DNA from 3 places in the Kribbella sp. NPDC050459 genome. Region 3 is predicted to be linked to each of the others. Evidence: predicted binding sites of a transcription regulator. Region 3 holds the regulator's gene; each other region holds the start of a gene.

Evidence for each region. Region 3 encodes HrcA, which represses chaperone genes, less so after heat shock. Its sites were predicted from a motif close to TTGGCACTCGNNNNNNNCGAGTGCCAA; they were not measured.
Region 1: a site for HrcA is predicted at 1,680-1,706, ahead of AB0I12_RS09485 (FmdB family zinc ribbon protein). Genes of this name have one in related genera too.
Region 2: a site for HrcA is predicted at 2,278-2,304, ahead of groES (co-chaperone GroES). Genes of this name have one in related genera too.

Annotation. Positions count from the first base shown of each region.
Region 1 is NZ_JBFAJQ010000002.1:725,270-729,825, reverse strand. Features, by position in the region: gene AB0I12_RS09500 (GNAT family N-acetyltransferase) at 1-112, shown strand, start outside; gene mscL (large conductance mechanosensitive channel protein MscL) at 142-528, opposite strand; gene AB0I12_RS09490 (SAF domain-containing protein) at 646-1,260, opposite strand; gene AB0I12_RS09485 (FmdB family zinc ribbon protein) at 1,318-1,659, opposite strand; gene AB0I12_RS09480 (penicillin acylase family protein) at 1,848-4,388, shown strand; gene AB0I12_RS09475 (serine hydrolase domain-containing protein) at 4,389-4,556, opposite strand, start outside.
Region 2 is NZ_JBFAJQ010000002.1:997,391-1,001,946, forward strand. Features, by position in the region: gene groL (chaperonin GroEL) at 105-1,724, opposite strand; gene groES (co-chaperone GroES) at 1,852-2,148, opposite strand; gene AB0I12_RS10865 (peptidoglycan-binding domain-containing protein) at 2,415-3,014, shown strand; gene AB0I12_RS10870 (class I SAM-dependent methyltransferase) at 3,024-4,181, shown strand; gene AB0I12_RS10875 (helix-turn-helix transcriptional regulator) at 4,171-4,556, shown strand, end outside.
Region 3 is NZ_JBFAJQ010000006.1:3,786-8,341, forward strand. Features, by position in the region: gene AB0I12_RS21040 (ThuA domain-containing protein) at 27-668, shown strand; gene AB0I12_RS21045 (Gfo/Idh/MocA family oxidoreductase) at 665-1,768, shown strand; gene hrcA (heat-inducible transcriptional repressor HrcA) at 1,818-2,840, shown strand; gene dnaJ (molecular chaperone DnaJ) at 2,872-4,014, shown strand; gene AB0I12_RS21060 (16S rRNA (uracil(1498)-N(3))-methyltransferase) at 4,015-4,556, shown strand, end outside.

The DNA of each region.
Region 1 (4,556 bases), on a different contig from region 3:
CGTCGACGTCCCCGCCGCGTTGATGGAGGAGTGGAACGACGGCCAGCCGGTCCCGTACCGCTGGATGCGTTATGCCGGTGAGCAGGTGGACGTCGGCGAGCTCAGGGGCTGAGGGTTTGCGTCCACCTGCCGCGGCGGATGTTACCGACGGGCGCTCAGCAGGTCCCGGATCTCGGTGAGCAGTTCCTGGTCGGTGGTCAGCGGGGCGGGCTCGGGCTCCTCGCCGCGCTGGCGACGCTCGGCCAGCTTGTTCAGCGGCATCACGATGAAGAAGTAGACGGCCGCCGCGACGAACAGGAAGTTCAGCGCCGCGTCCAGGATCAGGCCGATCGAGAACTCCGCGCCGTTGATCTTGAAGTTCCAGACGCCGGTCAGATCGGTCTCGCCGAAGATCGCCGCGATCAGCGGGTTGATGAAGCCGGCCACGACCGCATTGATGATCTTGGTGAACGCTGCGCCGATGACGACGGCGACCGCGAGGTCGACGACGTTGCCGCGCATGATGAATTCCTTGAAGCCCTTGAGCATGTGGGTGCCTCCACGAAGCGGGTGGTTGTCCCCGGACAAGTTAGGGCTGCAGGTTCGGCAGAGCGAGCGACCGCGCCGCATCGTGACACATCGTGCCGTGACAAATCCGACGAGTGATCAACTCGTGTCCGGCGTCAGCGCGACAGTGATGCGTGCGTTGGCCCCGGCCTGAGCTAGCCGGGCGGCCGCCTCCGGCGCGGCGGCGACCACGATCAGCGCTCCCGAGGTGATCGATCGAGGGGCCGGCAGAGCGACCACGGGAACGGCGCGGGCCAGCACGGTCGCGGCGTCCGCGGTGGTGCTCGCCGCGGCGTACAGAGTGATGCGGTCGCCGACGCGGAGGAGGGCGGTGACGTCGGCGTCGTCGACGCGGAACGGGTAGGCGACCGAGCCGGACGGCACGGCCGGCGGCGCCAGGAATCTGGCGTCGGTGAGCGGTTCGCCGGCCCTGACCGGTCCGCTGAGCACGCGATTCGTCAGCTCGCTGCCCGGTCTGAGCGCACCGGTCGGCACCGCACCCGCTGGTAGATCGACGGTCCGCAGATCGTCGCGCGCCGGTGTGACGCCGCCGGTCAGGTCATGCGCGGCAGCCAGCACTGCGACGGTCGGTGGCGGCGCCGGGGACAGGGCGAGAAGCCCGAAGTACACGGCGGCCGCGGCGGCGACTCCGGCGAGCAGCCGGCGGTGCCACCGGGCGGCCCGGAGCAGGTCACGAGGGGAGGGGATTTTCATGCCGGAGAAGGTACGAGTTTCTCCGGCAACCGCCCTTCAGTTATCCACAGGCGACGGTCAGGCCGCGCTGGAGCCCGAGGACGACGACGAGCTGCTCGAGGACGAGGAAGATCCCGAGGACCCGGTGGACGACGACCCCGAGGATGTCGACGAAGAAGACGAGGACGAGCCGGACGACGAGGACGACGACTCGGCCTTCGCCGGCGCCGAGCCCTTGCCGGACGACCGGCTGTCGGTCCGGTAGAAGCCGGAGCCCTTGAACACGACGCCCACCGCGTTGAAGACCTTGCGCAGGTTGCCCTCGCAGTTCGGGCACACGGTCAGAGCGTCGTCCGTGAAGCTCTGGCGCACCTCGAGCGCTTCGCCACAGTCGGTGCACTGGTACTGGTACGTCGGCACGGTCGGTTCCCTTCAGGCCGCTGGCACTCCTACTACCCGACTGCTAATAATGCGTCAGCCGCCCGAAGTATTCCAAACCCGTGTCCACTTACCTCAACTCTGCGTCCATGTCCAGCCGACGCAGAGCAACGCAAAGTTGTGAGGGACCCCATTTGGGGAGGGCGGGGGGATTCTCTACGGTTGGGTCCGTGCGTCGCCTGCTTCGAGTTGTCATCATCAGCGGAATCGCCCTCGCCACGGTCCTCCTGGTGATCGCGGGAACCGTCGTCTTCGTCGTCCGCCACTCGTTCCCGACGTACGACGGAACGATCGAGCTGGACGGCCTGGACGGCGATGTCAGCGTGGTCCGGGACGCCAACGGCATCCCGCAGATCTACGCCGACACCCCGGCCGACCTGTTCGCCGCGCAGGGCTACGTGCACGCGCAGGACCGGTTCTTCGAGATGGACTTCCGCCGGCACGTCACGTCCGGCCGGCTGAGTGAGCTGTTCGGCAAGACAGCGCTCGAGACGGACAAGTTCATCCGGACCCTCGGCTGGCGGCGGGTCGCCGAGAAGGAACTGCCGCTGCTCAGCCCGACCACCCGGCAGTACCTCGACGACTACGCGCGCGGCGTCAACGCCTACCTGACCACCCACAGCGGCTCCGGTCTGAGCCTGGAGTACGGCGTCCTGTCCCTCCAGCCCGGCGGGCCGAAGAACTACCGCCCTGAGCCCTGGACCGCCGCGGACTCGCTGGCATGGCTGAAGGCGATGGCGTGGGACCTCGGCGGCAACCTGGACGAGGAGGTCACCCGGACGAAGCTGCTGTCGGCGTTCCCGGCGCGCAACGTCGAGAGCCTCTACCCGCAGTACCCGTACGACCGGAACCAGCCGATCCTGTCCGGCGGCTCGATCGGCAAGGACGGCAAGTTCACCACCGCGCCAGTCAGTCCGGAGCTCCGCCGCGGGATGCTCACCCAGGACCTCCTGAAGTCGCTGGACTCGGTGCAGAAGGTCGCGAAGGGCCTGCCCCAGCTGCTCGGCCAGGGCGACGGCGTCGGCTCGAACTCCTGGGTGGTCTCCGGTGACCACACGACCACCGGCAAACCGCTGCTGGCCAACGACCCGCACCTGGGCGCGACCATGCCGGGCATCTGGACGCAGGTCGGCCTGCACTGCAACAACGTCGGCAAGAGCTGTCCGTTCGACGTCTCCGGCTTCAGCTTCTCCGGTCTGCCCGGCGTGGTGATCGGCCACAACAACGCGATCTCCTGGGGCTTCACCAACCTCGACCCCGACGTCCAGGACTTGTACCTGGAGCGGATCGACGGCAACAACGTCCTCTACAACAACAAGTGGCGCGCCATGGCCACCCGTGAGGAGACCTTCAAGGTGGCCGGCGAGGACGAGCCGGTGAAGATCACCGTCCGCGAGACCCGGCACGGTCCGCTCATCTCGGACGTCGGCGAGGACGAGCGCAAGGTGGGTGAGTCGGCCGCCACGCAGGCGAAGTACCCGACGGCGTACGGCGTGGCGCTGCAGTGGACCGCGCTGAATCCGGGCCGGACCGCCGACGCGCTGTTCGCGATCAACACCGCGCAGAACTGGACCGAGTTCCGGGCCGCCGCGCAGCAGTTCGAGGTGCCCTCGCAGAACCTGGTGTACGCCGACACCGACGGCCACATCGGCTACCAGGCGCCCGGGCTCGTGCCGATCCGCACCACCGGCCGCGGCGACTGGCCGGTCCCGGGCTGGGACCCGAAGTACGCCTGGAAGGGCTATGTCCCGTTCGACGCGCTGCCGACCGAGTTCGACCCGCCGGACGGCATCATCGTCACCGCCAACCAGGCCGTGGTGCCGAACGCGTACAGCTACTACCTGACGAACTCCTGGGACTACGGCTACCGGTCGCAGCAGATCCTCGACCGGATCAAGGCCGCCGGGAAGCTGGACGCGAACGCGATGGCGTCGATCCAGTTGGACACCAAGAACAAGATCGCCGAGATGCTTGTCCCGTACCTGCTCCGGATCAGCATCGACGACGCGTTCGACAGGCAGGGCCAGGACACCCTCCGGAACTGGGACTTCACCCAGCCGCCGGACTCTGCGGCCGCGGCCTACTTCAACGTGGTCTGGCGCAACCTGCTCGCGCTGACGTTCCACGACCAGATGCCCGAGGGCACCTGGCCGGACGGCGGCTCGAGGTGGTTCGAGGTGATCCACACGCTGATCGCGCAGCAGAACAGCGCCTGGTGGGACAACATCGGGACGCCGCAGCGGGAGAGCCGCGACGACATCCTGCGCGAGGCACTGATCAACGCGCGGACCGAGATCACCCAGAAGATGGCGCGGGAGCCGTCCAACTGGCAGTGGGGCCGGCTGCACAAGCTCACGCTGACCAACCAGACGCTGGGGACGTCGGACATCAGCCTGGTCCGGAAGATCTTCAACCGCGGCCCGTACGAGCTGGGCGGCGGGGCGTCGATCGTCGACGCCACCGGCTGGGACGCCGCCGAGGGGTACGCCGTGACCGCGACCCCGTCGATGCGGATGGTCGTCGACCTGTCGGACTTCGACAAGTCCCGCTGGGTCAACCTGACTGGTGTCTCGGGCCACGCGTTCTCCTCGAACTACACCGACCAGACCGACCTGTGGGTCAAGGGCGAGACCCTGCAGTGGGCCTACACCAAGGGCGCCGTGGAAGCGACCCGCAAGCACTCCCTGACGTTCACCAAGCCGGACCGGTAGTCACCAGGCGGGCGCGACGGCCTCGGCGAACAACTCCTCCGGCCAGGTCCAGAGCGCCCGCTGGGTCAGCAGGATCGAGATGGTCCCGTCGACCGGGCTGTTCGACCACAGCGTTCCCAGACCGCCTGCCCAGCCGTACCGGTCGGCGCTAACGGACACCCCGTAGCC
Region 2 (4,556 bases), on a different contig from region 3:
CTCCTATCAGAACAGAGCACCGCCCGGCAGTTTCCTGCCGGGCGGTGCTCTGTGTGCTGTGCTGTCGAACTACTGCCTGACTACGGCTTCACTACTGCCTGAGGTCAGTGACCGTGCCCGTGGCCGTGACCGGCCGCGGCGGGCTCCTCTTCCTCGGGCTTGTCGACGACCAGCGTCTCGGTCGTCAGCAGCAGCGCGGCGATCGAGCCGGCGTTGGCGAGCGCGGACCGGGTCACCTTGACCGGGTCCAGCACGCCCTGGGCCAGCAGGTCGCCGTACTCACCGGTGGCGGCGTTGAAGCCGCTGCCGGACTCGAGCTCGGCCACCTTCGACGTCACGACGTAGCCCTCGTAGCCGCCGTTCTCGGCGATCCAGCGCAGCGGCTCGACGATCGACTTGCGGACGATCCGGACACCGGTCGCCTCGTCACCTTCGAGGTCGAGGCCGCCGTCCAGGACGGTCGCCGCGTGCACGAGAGCGGAGCCGCCGCCGGCGACGATGCCCTCCTCGATCGCGGCCCGGGTCGCGGACACCGCGTCCTCGATCCGGTGCTTCTTCTCCTTCAGCTCGACCTCGGTGGCCGCGCCGACCTTGATCACGCAGACGCCGCCGGCCAGCTTGGCCAGCCGCTCCTGCAGCTTCTCGCGGTCCCAGTCGGAGTCGGTGCGCTCGATCTCGGACTTGATCTGGCTGACCCGGCCCTCGATGTCCTCGGCCTTGCCGGAACCCTCGACGACGGTCGTGTTGTCCTTCGAGACCACGATCCGGCGGGCCGAACCGAGCACCTCGAGGCCGACCTGGTCGAGCTTCAGCCCGACCTCGGGGGCGACGACCTGCGCGCCGGTGAGCGCGGCCAGGTCCTCCAGCATCGCCTTGCGGCGGTCGCCGAAGCCCGGCGCCTTGACGGCGACCGAGGTGAAGTTGCCGCGGATCTTGTTCACCACGAGGGTGGACAGCGCCTCGGCCTCGACGTCCTCGGCGATGATCAGCAGCGTCTTGCCGGACTGCACGACCTTCTCCAGCAGCGGCAGCAGGTCCGCGATCGCGGAGATCTTGCCCTGGTGGATCAGGATGTACGGGTCCTCCAGCACCGCTTCGCCGGCCTCGGCGTCGGTGATGAAGTACGGCGAGATGTAGCCCTTGTCGAACTGCATACCCTCGGTGAACTCGAGCTCGGTCCCGAAGGTGTTCGACTCCTCGACGGTGATCACACCGTCCTTGCCGACCTTGTCGAACGCGTCCGCGATCAGCGCGCCGATCTCGGCGTCGCGGGCGGAGATGGTCGCGACGTGGGCCATGTCGCCCTTGTCGTCGACCGGCTTCGCGGTGTCCACCAGCTTGGCCGACACGGCCTCGACGGCCGCCTCGATACCGCGCTTGAGGCCCATCGGGTTGGCGCCGGCGGCGACCGCCCGGAGGCCCTCGTGCACCAGCGCCTGCGCCAGCACCGTCGCGGTGGTGGTGCCGTCACCGGCGATGTCGTTGGTCTTGGTGGCGACCTCCTTGGTCAGCTGCGCACCAAGGTTCTCGAACGGGTCGTCCAGCTCGACCTCACGGGCGACGGTGACACCGTCGTTGGTGATGGTCGGGGCGCCCCACTTCTTGTCCAGGACGACGTAACGGCCCTTCGGGCCGAGCGTCACCTTCACCGTGTTCGCGAGCTTGTCGACGCCGCGCTCCAGCGCGCGCCGCGCGTTCTCGTCGAACTCGAGGATCTTCGGCATGAAAAATCCAGTCCCTCTCTGAAATTCGCTCTTCGTAAGCAGTACGGACTCGCTGGTCCCAGACCGACTCCGCCCCGGCGCCGGTCAGGGCACCAGGGCGGTGTCAGTCAGGAACAGCGAGCGATCGTCACTTGCTGACGACTGCGAGGATGTCGCGGGCGCCCAGGATCAGGTAGTCCTGGCCGTCGTACTTGACCTCGGTGCCGCCGTACTTGGAGTAGATGACCTTGTCGCCGACGGCGACGTCCAGCGGGACGCGGTTGCCGTTGTCGTCGATCCGGCCCGGGCCGACGGCGAGGATCTCGCCCTCCTGCGGCTTCTCCTTGGCGGTGTCCGGGATCACCAGGCCGGACTTCGTGGTCTGCTCGGCTTCGAGCGGCGCGACGAGGACGCGGTCCTCGAGCGGCTTGATCGTGACCGACACTTGCTGACCTCCACGGTCGAATTCGCTTGTCTGTGGCATGTGGTCGCGCTCCCCTGCCGTCGCGGGGGTCAGAGGCCGGACCGCTGGCACCCTCGTGTGGAGAGTGCCAACACCGAATCTAGGCCGCGATTAGCACTCGGTCAACTCGAGTGCCAGACGAATTGTCGGCGGCCGGGTAATCGTCCGGGTACGGAATGTGGCCGAACGCTGGGCCGGACCCGGGTCCGCATGCGACCGTTCTCTCAGAGCGATCACAGGAGGGGCCCATGGCGTTCAAGCTGCCCGCGTTGCCGAAGCTGTCCGGCCGGACGATCGCGCTCCTGACCGCCGTCGCCGCGGTCGGCGTCGGCGCCGTCGCGGCCAACGCGTCGAAAGAGTCGCCACCGGCCGGCGGCCCGCCCGTCGCGGCCCCGGCAGCAGACGCACCCAAGGTCGACGAAGCGGTGTCCAACGACGCGACGGCGGCCGAGCTCAAGGCAGCGGCCGCGCTGCCGCAGTGCAGGTCTGCCCGGCTCGTGCCGGTGAACCGCAGCTGGGGCATCCCGATGCCGTCGATCCTGGGCAGCACGAGCACGACCTGCAACCTCATGTACGGCGACGACCCGTTCCGCGGCTCCAGCCGGACAGGTGATCCGGAGACCGCGATCCAGGTCCTCCAGCGCAACCTGAACTTCTGTTACGGCACCAAGCTCGCCGTCGACGGCATCTACGGCACCAACACCCGCACTGTCATCAAGATGGTGCAGCGCAAGCACCACCTGGTGGTGGACGGCATCTACGGCCCGAAGACCCGCTCCGCGATGAACTGGCGCCTGTACTCGATGGCTACCCGCAGCTGGAGCAGGAGCTGTTCCAGCCCGCTCTAGGCTTACCGGGTGACTGTCACGGCGTTGCTCGACGGACCAGGCGCTGAGGTGCTGGCGGCTGCTTGTGCCGAGTACCGCCCCGGCAGAGAGCTCCAGCTCATCGAGAAGCTCAGACGCTCGTACGACGCGACACTGGTCACGACTGCGGTGACCCAGGCCGCACTGCGCCACCGTGCGACCGCCAAGTTCGGTCCGGACGCGGAGCGCATGTACTTCACCCCGGACGGCCTGGAGCAGTCCACCCGCACCACAGTGAGCACCCACCGCGCCGTACGGATCGCAGCCACCCAGATCGACACCGTGGTCGACCTGGGGTGCGGCATCGGCGGCGACCTGATCACGATGGCCCGCGCCGGCCTGCGGGTCACCGGCGTGGAGCGAGACCCCGAGACAGCAGCCGTCGCCCGGGCAAACCTGGCCACGTTCGACCTGCCCGGCGATGTCCTGGTAGGCGATGCACAGACAACGGACCTCACCCCGTACGACATGGTGTTCGCCGATCCTGCGCGGCGGGCCGACGGGCGGCGCGTGTTCGACCACAACGCCTACTCGCCGCCGTGGTCGTTCGTCACCTCGCTCCTGGAGCGGACCGCGTGCGTGAAGGTGGCGCCCGGCATTCCGCACGACGCGATTCCCGACGGCGTGGAGGCCGAGTGGATCAGTGACGCCGGTGAGGTGAAGGAAGCCGCACTGTGGTCGGGAAAGTTGTACGGCGGTACGTCCCGCCGGGCGACGCTGCTGCCGAGCCAGGCGAGTGTCGCCGAAGCGCCGGATGCCGAGGTCGGGCCGGTCGGGCGGTACATCTACGAGCCGGACGGCGCCGTCGTCCGGGCCGGTCTGGTGACGGCGGTCGCGGCAGCCGTGGGTGGATGGCTTCTCGATCCGCGCATCGCTTACGTCACGGCGGCGCAGCACGTGCCGACGCCGCTCGCCTCGGCGTACGAGGTACTGGAAGAGCTGCCCTACAAGGAGAAGGCGTTGCGCGCCTGGGTTCGCAGCAACGGCATCGGCACTCTGGAGATCAAGAAGCGCGGGGTGGATCTCGATCCGGCGCAGCTGCGCAAGAAGCTTGCTCCGAAGGGTGCGGCGTCGGCGACGCTGATCATCACGCGGATCGACCGGGACGCCGTCGCTTACTCGTGCCGCAGAGTGGCCGATGGCCGATAACGCCATGCCCGACGGCCGACCGCTCGAGTCGAAACTGTTGCCGTCGGCGGGCGCACACCGATGGGTTTCCGGGGGCACCAGCGCGGTGCACACCCACGACCAGGGGCACCTGGTGTACGCCGCCCGCGGCGTCATCTCCGTCCACACGGATCACGGCACCTCGATCGTGCCCGCCAACCGCGTCGCCTGGACGCCGGCGCACTCGACGCACCACCACCGCGCGCACGGCGAGACCGACATGCGGATCGTGTTCCTGACCGCCGGACTGGCACGGCGCATCCCCGACCGCCCGGCCGTCTTCCTTGCCTCCGGCCTCGCCCGCGAGGTACTCCTCGCCCTGACCAGCCGCCAACTCGACACCGGAGCCCGGCGCCG
Region 3 (4,556 bases):
CTCGAAACTTTCGAAGGGTGGCCGGTGTGACGACACGACGTGCTGTGGTGGTCCGGGGCGGCTGGGAAGGGCACTCGCCGGTCGAGGCGACCGACCTGTTCATCCCGTTCCTCAAGGAGAACGGGTTCGACGTCACGGTCTCCGACACGACCGCCGCGTATCTCGACCTGGACGGCGTCGACCTCGTCCTGCAGTGCGTGACGATGAGCGACATCGAGCAGGACCACTTCAAGGGCCTGGAGGCGGCGATCCGCCGCGGCACCGGGTTCGCCGGCTGGCACGGCGGCATCGCCGACTCGTTCCGGAAGAACGTGGACTACAGCTTCATCACCGGCGGGCAGTTCATCTCGCACCCGCACGGCTTCACCGACTACCGCGTCGACGTGGTCGCCGACCACCCGATCGTCGAGGGCATCACGCACTTCGACGTGCACACCGAGCAGTACTACATCCACTACGACCCGACCAACAACGTCCTGGCCACGACGACGTTCGAGGCGCACCCGGACTACCCGTGGATCGAGGGCGCCGTGATGCCGGCGGTCTGGACCCGCACCTGGGGTGCGGGCAAGGTCTTCGTCTGCACGGTCGGTCACAAGCTCGACGACCTGGAGACGCCCGAGGTCCGCACGATCATCGAGCGGGGGCTGCTGTGGGCGAGCAAGTGACAGGGCAGACCACCAACGTCGGCATCGTCGGGACCGGCGTCATCTCCGGCACGTACCTCGACCACCTGGGCAAGCTCCCCGGTGTCGACGTGGTCGCGGTCGCCGACCTGGACCGCAGCCGCGCCGAGGCGATCGCCGGCACGAACGAGGGCATCCGCGCGCTGACGCCGGACGAGCTGTACGCCGCCGACGACGTCGACATCGTCCTCAACCTGACCATCCCGGCAGCCCACGCCGCTGTGCACCAGGCCGCGCTGGCCGCCGGCAAGCACGTGTACGGCGAGAAGCCGCTGGCCATGGACCGCGCCGAGGCGGAGCCGCTGCTCAAGTACGCCGCCGCCAACGACCTGCGGATCGGCTGCGCACCGGACACGGTCCTCGGCACCGGCACCCAGACTGCCCGGGCCGTGATCGACCGCGGTGACATCGGCGCCCCGCATGCGGCGACCGCGTTCATGGTGACGCCAGGCCACGAGCTGTGGCACCCGGCGCCCGAGTTCTACTACCAGCCGGGCGGCGGCCCGGTCCTCGACATGGGTCCGTACTACGTGACCAGCCTGGTGACGCTGCTCGGGCCGGTCGTGCGGGTGACCGCCCGCGCCGGCCGGGCGAAGCAGCAGCGGAAGATTCACACCGGGCCGCGGGCCGGGACCGTGTTCGACGTCGAGGTGCCGACCCACGTGACCGGCGTGCTGGAGCACGAGTCGGGCGCGCTGACCACGGTGCTGATGTCGTTCGACGTGTGGGCCGGGCGGCTGCCGCGGATCGAGGTCCACGGCACGGACGGCAGCCTGTCCGTACCGGACCCGAACGGCTTCGACGGAACCGTCGAGATCGTGACCCCGGAGCAGCGCGAGTGGACCGAGGTACCGGTCTCGGGCGGGTACGCCGGGGCCGGGCGCGGGGTCGGCGTCGCGGACATGGCCCGGGCGGTGCGCACCGGCGAGCCGCACCGGGCCAGCGGCGAGCTGGCCTACCACGTGCTCGACGTCCTCGAGTCGTTCGTCGACTCCGCAGTGCAGGATCAGCCGCTTGATGTGGCCAGTACAGTGACGCGCCCCGAGGCCGTTCCGTTGGGAGCGTCGCCCGAGACCGCCTAGACTGGCACTCTGAAGGATTGAGTGCCAAGAGGCCGAGAGGGTGGTGCGCGTGCTCGACGACCGCAAGCTGGACGTTCTCCGCGCCATCGTCGAGGACTACGTGGCCACCCATGAGCCGGTCGGCTCGAAGACTCTGGTCGATCGGCACAACCTCGGCGTCTCCCCGGCCACCGTGCGCAACGACATGGCCGCGCTGGAGGAAGAGGGGTACATCACCCAGCCGCACACCAGCGCCGGCCGGATCCCGACCGACGCGGGCTACCGGCTGTTCGTCGACAAGCTGAGCACGGTCAAGACCCTCTCGATCGCCGAGAAGAAGGCGATCACGTCGTTCCTGGCCGGAGCGGTCGACCTGGACGACGTGGTCCGCCGGACCGTCCGGCTGCTGGCGCAGATCACCCGCCAGGTCGCCATCGTGCAGTACCCGTCGCTGAACCGGTCGAGCGTGCGGCACATCGAGGTCGTCACGATGAGCCCGCGGCGGCTGCTGCTCGTGCTGATCACGAGCAACGGCCGGGTCGAGCAGCGGCACGTCGAGCACCCGCACGACGTCGACGAGCAGCTGATCGCGGACCTGCGGTCCCGGCTGAACACGGCGCTGGCCGGTCAGCGCCTGACCGACGCGACGGCCTCGCTGGCCGGTGTGCCGGAGCTGTTCGCGCCGGCCGACCGGCCACTGGTCGCGGCGATCGTCACCACGCTGCTGGAGGCGTTCACCGACGAGGTCGGCGAGCAGCGGATCGCGGTCGGCGGCGCCGCCAACCTGACCCGGTACGGCGACGACTTCGAGCGGAACGTGAAGCCGGTGCTGGAGGCGCTGGAGGAGCACGTCATCCTGCTCAAGCTGCTCGGCGAGGCGACCAACCCGCAGACGCTGACCGTCCGGATCGGCCACGAGAACCCCTTCGAGGAACTCGCGACGACCTCGGTGGTCGCGACCGGCTACGGCTCGAAGTCCGAGGTGCTGGCCACGCTGGGCATCGTCGGACCGACGCACATGGACTATCCGAGCACGATGGGCGCCGTACGGGCCGTCGCGCGCTACGTCAGCCAGATCCTGGCTGAGTCATGACGATTTTGCTATCAACCCCCTGGTCTGGAGTATGAGCACCGATTACTACGCCGTCCTAGGTGTCAGCCGTGACGCGTCACCGGACGAGATCAAGAAGGCGTACCGCAAGCTGGCACGCCAGTACCACCCGGACGTGAACGACTCCGAGGACGCGCACCAGAAGTTCCAGGAGATCGGGCGCGCGTTCCAGGTGCTCAGTGACCCGCAGAAGCGGCAGATGCACGACCTCGGCGGCGACCCGTTCGCGGCCGCGGGCGGCGGGCCGGGCGGCGCCGGCTTCGGCCAGGCGTTCACGTTCACCGACATCATGGACGCGTTCTTCGGCCAGACCGGCGGGGCGACCCGCGGGCCGCGGCCGCGGACCCGGCGCGGTCAGGACGCGCTGATCCCGCTGCGGATCGACCTGGCCGAGGCCGCGTTCGGGACGACCCGGGAGCTCAAGGTCGACACCGCCGTGCTGTGCCCGACCTGTAGCGGGTCCGGCGCGGCGGCCGGGTCCGAGCCGGTCACCTGCGAGATCTGCCACGGTCGCGGCGAGGTGACGCACACGCAGCGGTCGTTCCTCGGCGAGGTGCGCACCATGCGCCCGTGCCCGAACTGCCGCGGCTACGGCACCACGATCCCGAACCCGTGCGTCGAGTGCTCCGGCGACGGCCGCGTGCGGTCCCGGCGGACCGTCACGGTGAAGATCCCGGGCGGCGTCGACACCGGGACGCGCGTGCAGCTGTCCGGTCAGGGCGAGGTCGGCCCGGGCGGCGGCCCGGCCGGTGACCTGTACGTCGAGATCGAGGTCGAGCCGCACGACATCTTCACCCGCAACGGCGACGACCTGCACTGCACCGTGACGCTGCCGATGACCGCGGCGGCGCTCGGTACGACGATCGACCTGCCGACGCTCGAGGGTGAGACGACCCCGCTGGAGATCCGACCCGGCACGCAGTCCGGCACGGCGATGACGCTGTCCGCCCGCGGCGTACCGCGGCTGCGGCACGCCGGTCGCGGCGACCTGATCGTCCAGGTGATCGTCGAGACGCCGACCAAGCTCGACGACGCCCAGGCCGACCTGCTGAAGCAGTTGGCCGGGATCCGCGACGAGGAGCGCCCGCAAGGCCATGTCCAGGCCACCCACAAGGGCGTCTTCGGCCGCCTCCGCGACGCCTTCGGCGCCCACTAGATGGGAGTCGCGGTCTTCCACCTGGAAGACCTGTCCGGTGCCGAGCTGACCCTCGACGGGGCCGAGGGTCGGCACGCGGCCGTCGTACGGCGGATCGGGCCGGGGGAGCGTGTTCGCCTGACGGACGGGCGCGGCGCCTGGGCCGAGGGGCCTGTCGTCACGGCGAGCAAGACCGGTGTGACGGTGGCCGTCGACGAGCGCGGGAGTCTGCCCGCCGCGGCGCCGCGGGTGGTCGTGGTGCAGGCGGTGCCCAAGGGCGAGCGGGCCGAGTTGGCCGTGGAGATGCTGACCGAGGTCGGCGTCGACGTGATCGTGCCGTGGAACGCGGAGCGCAGTCAGTTCCGGGCCAACCCCGAGCGGGTCGAGAAGATGCTCGTGAAGTGGCGCGCCTGGGCGTTCGAGGCGAGCAAGCAGTCGCGGCGGGCCTGGTTCGCCGAGGTCGCTCCGCTCGCCACCACGGCCGAGGTCGCGGCGTTGCTGGCCGGCGCCGCGCTTCCCGTCGTACTGCACGAAGAAGCCACCGTCCCGCTGGCGTCGCTCGA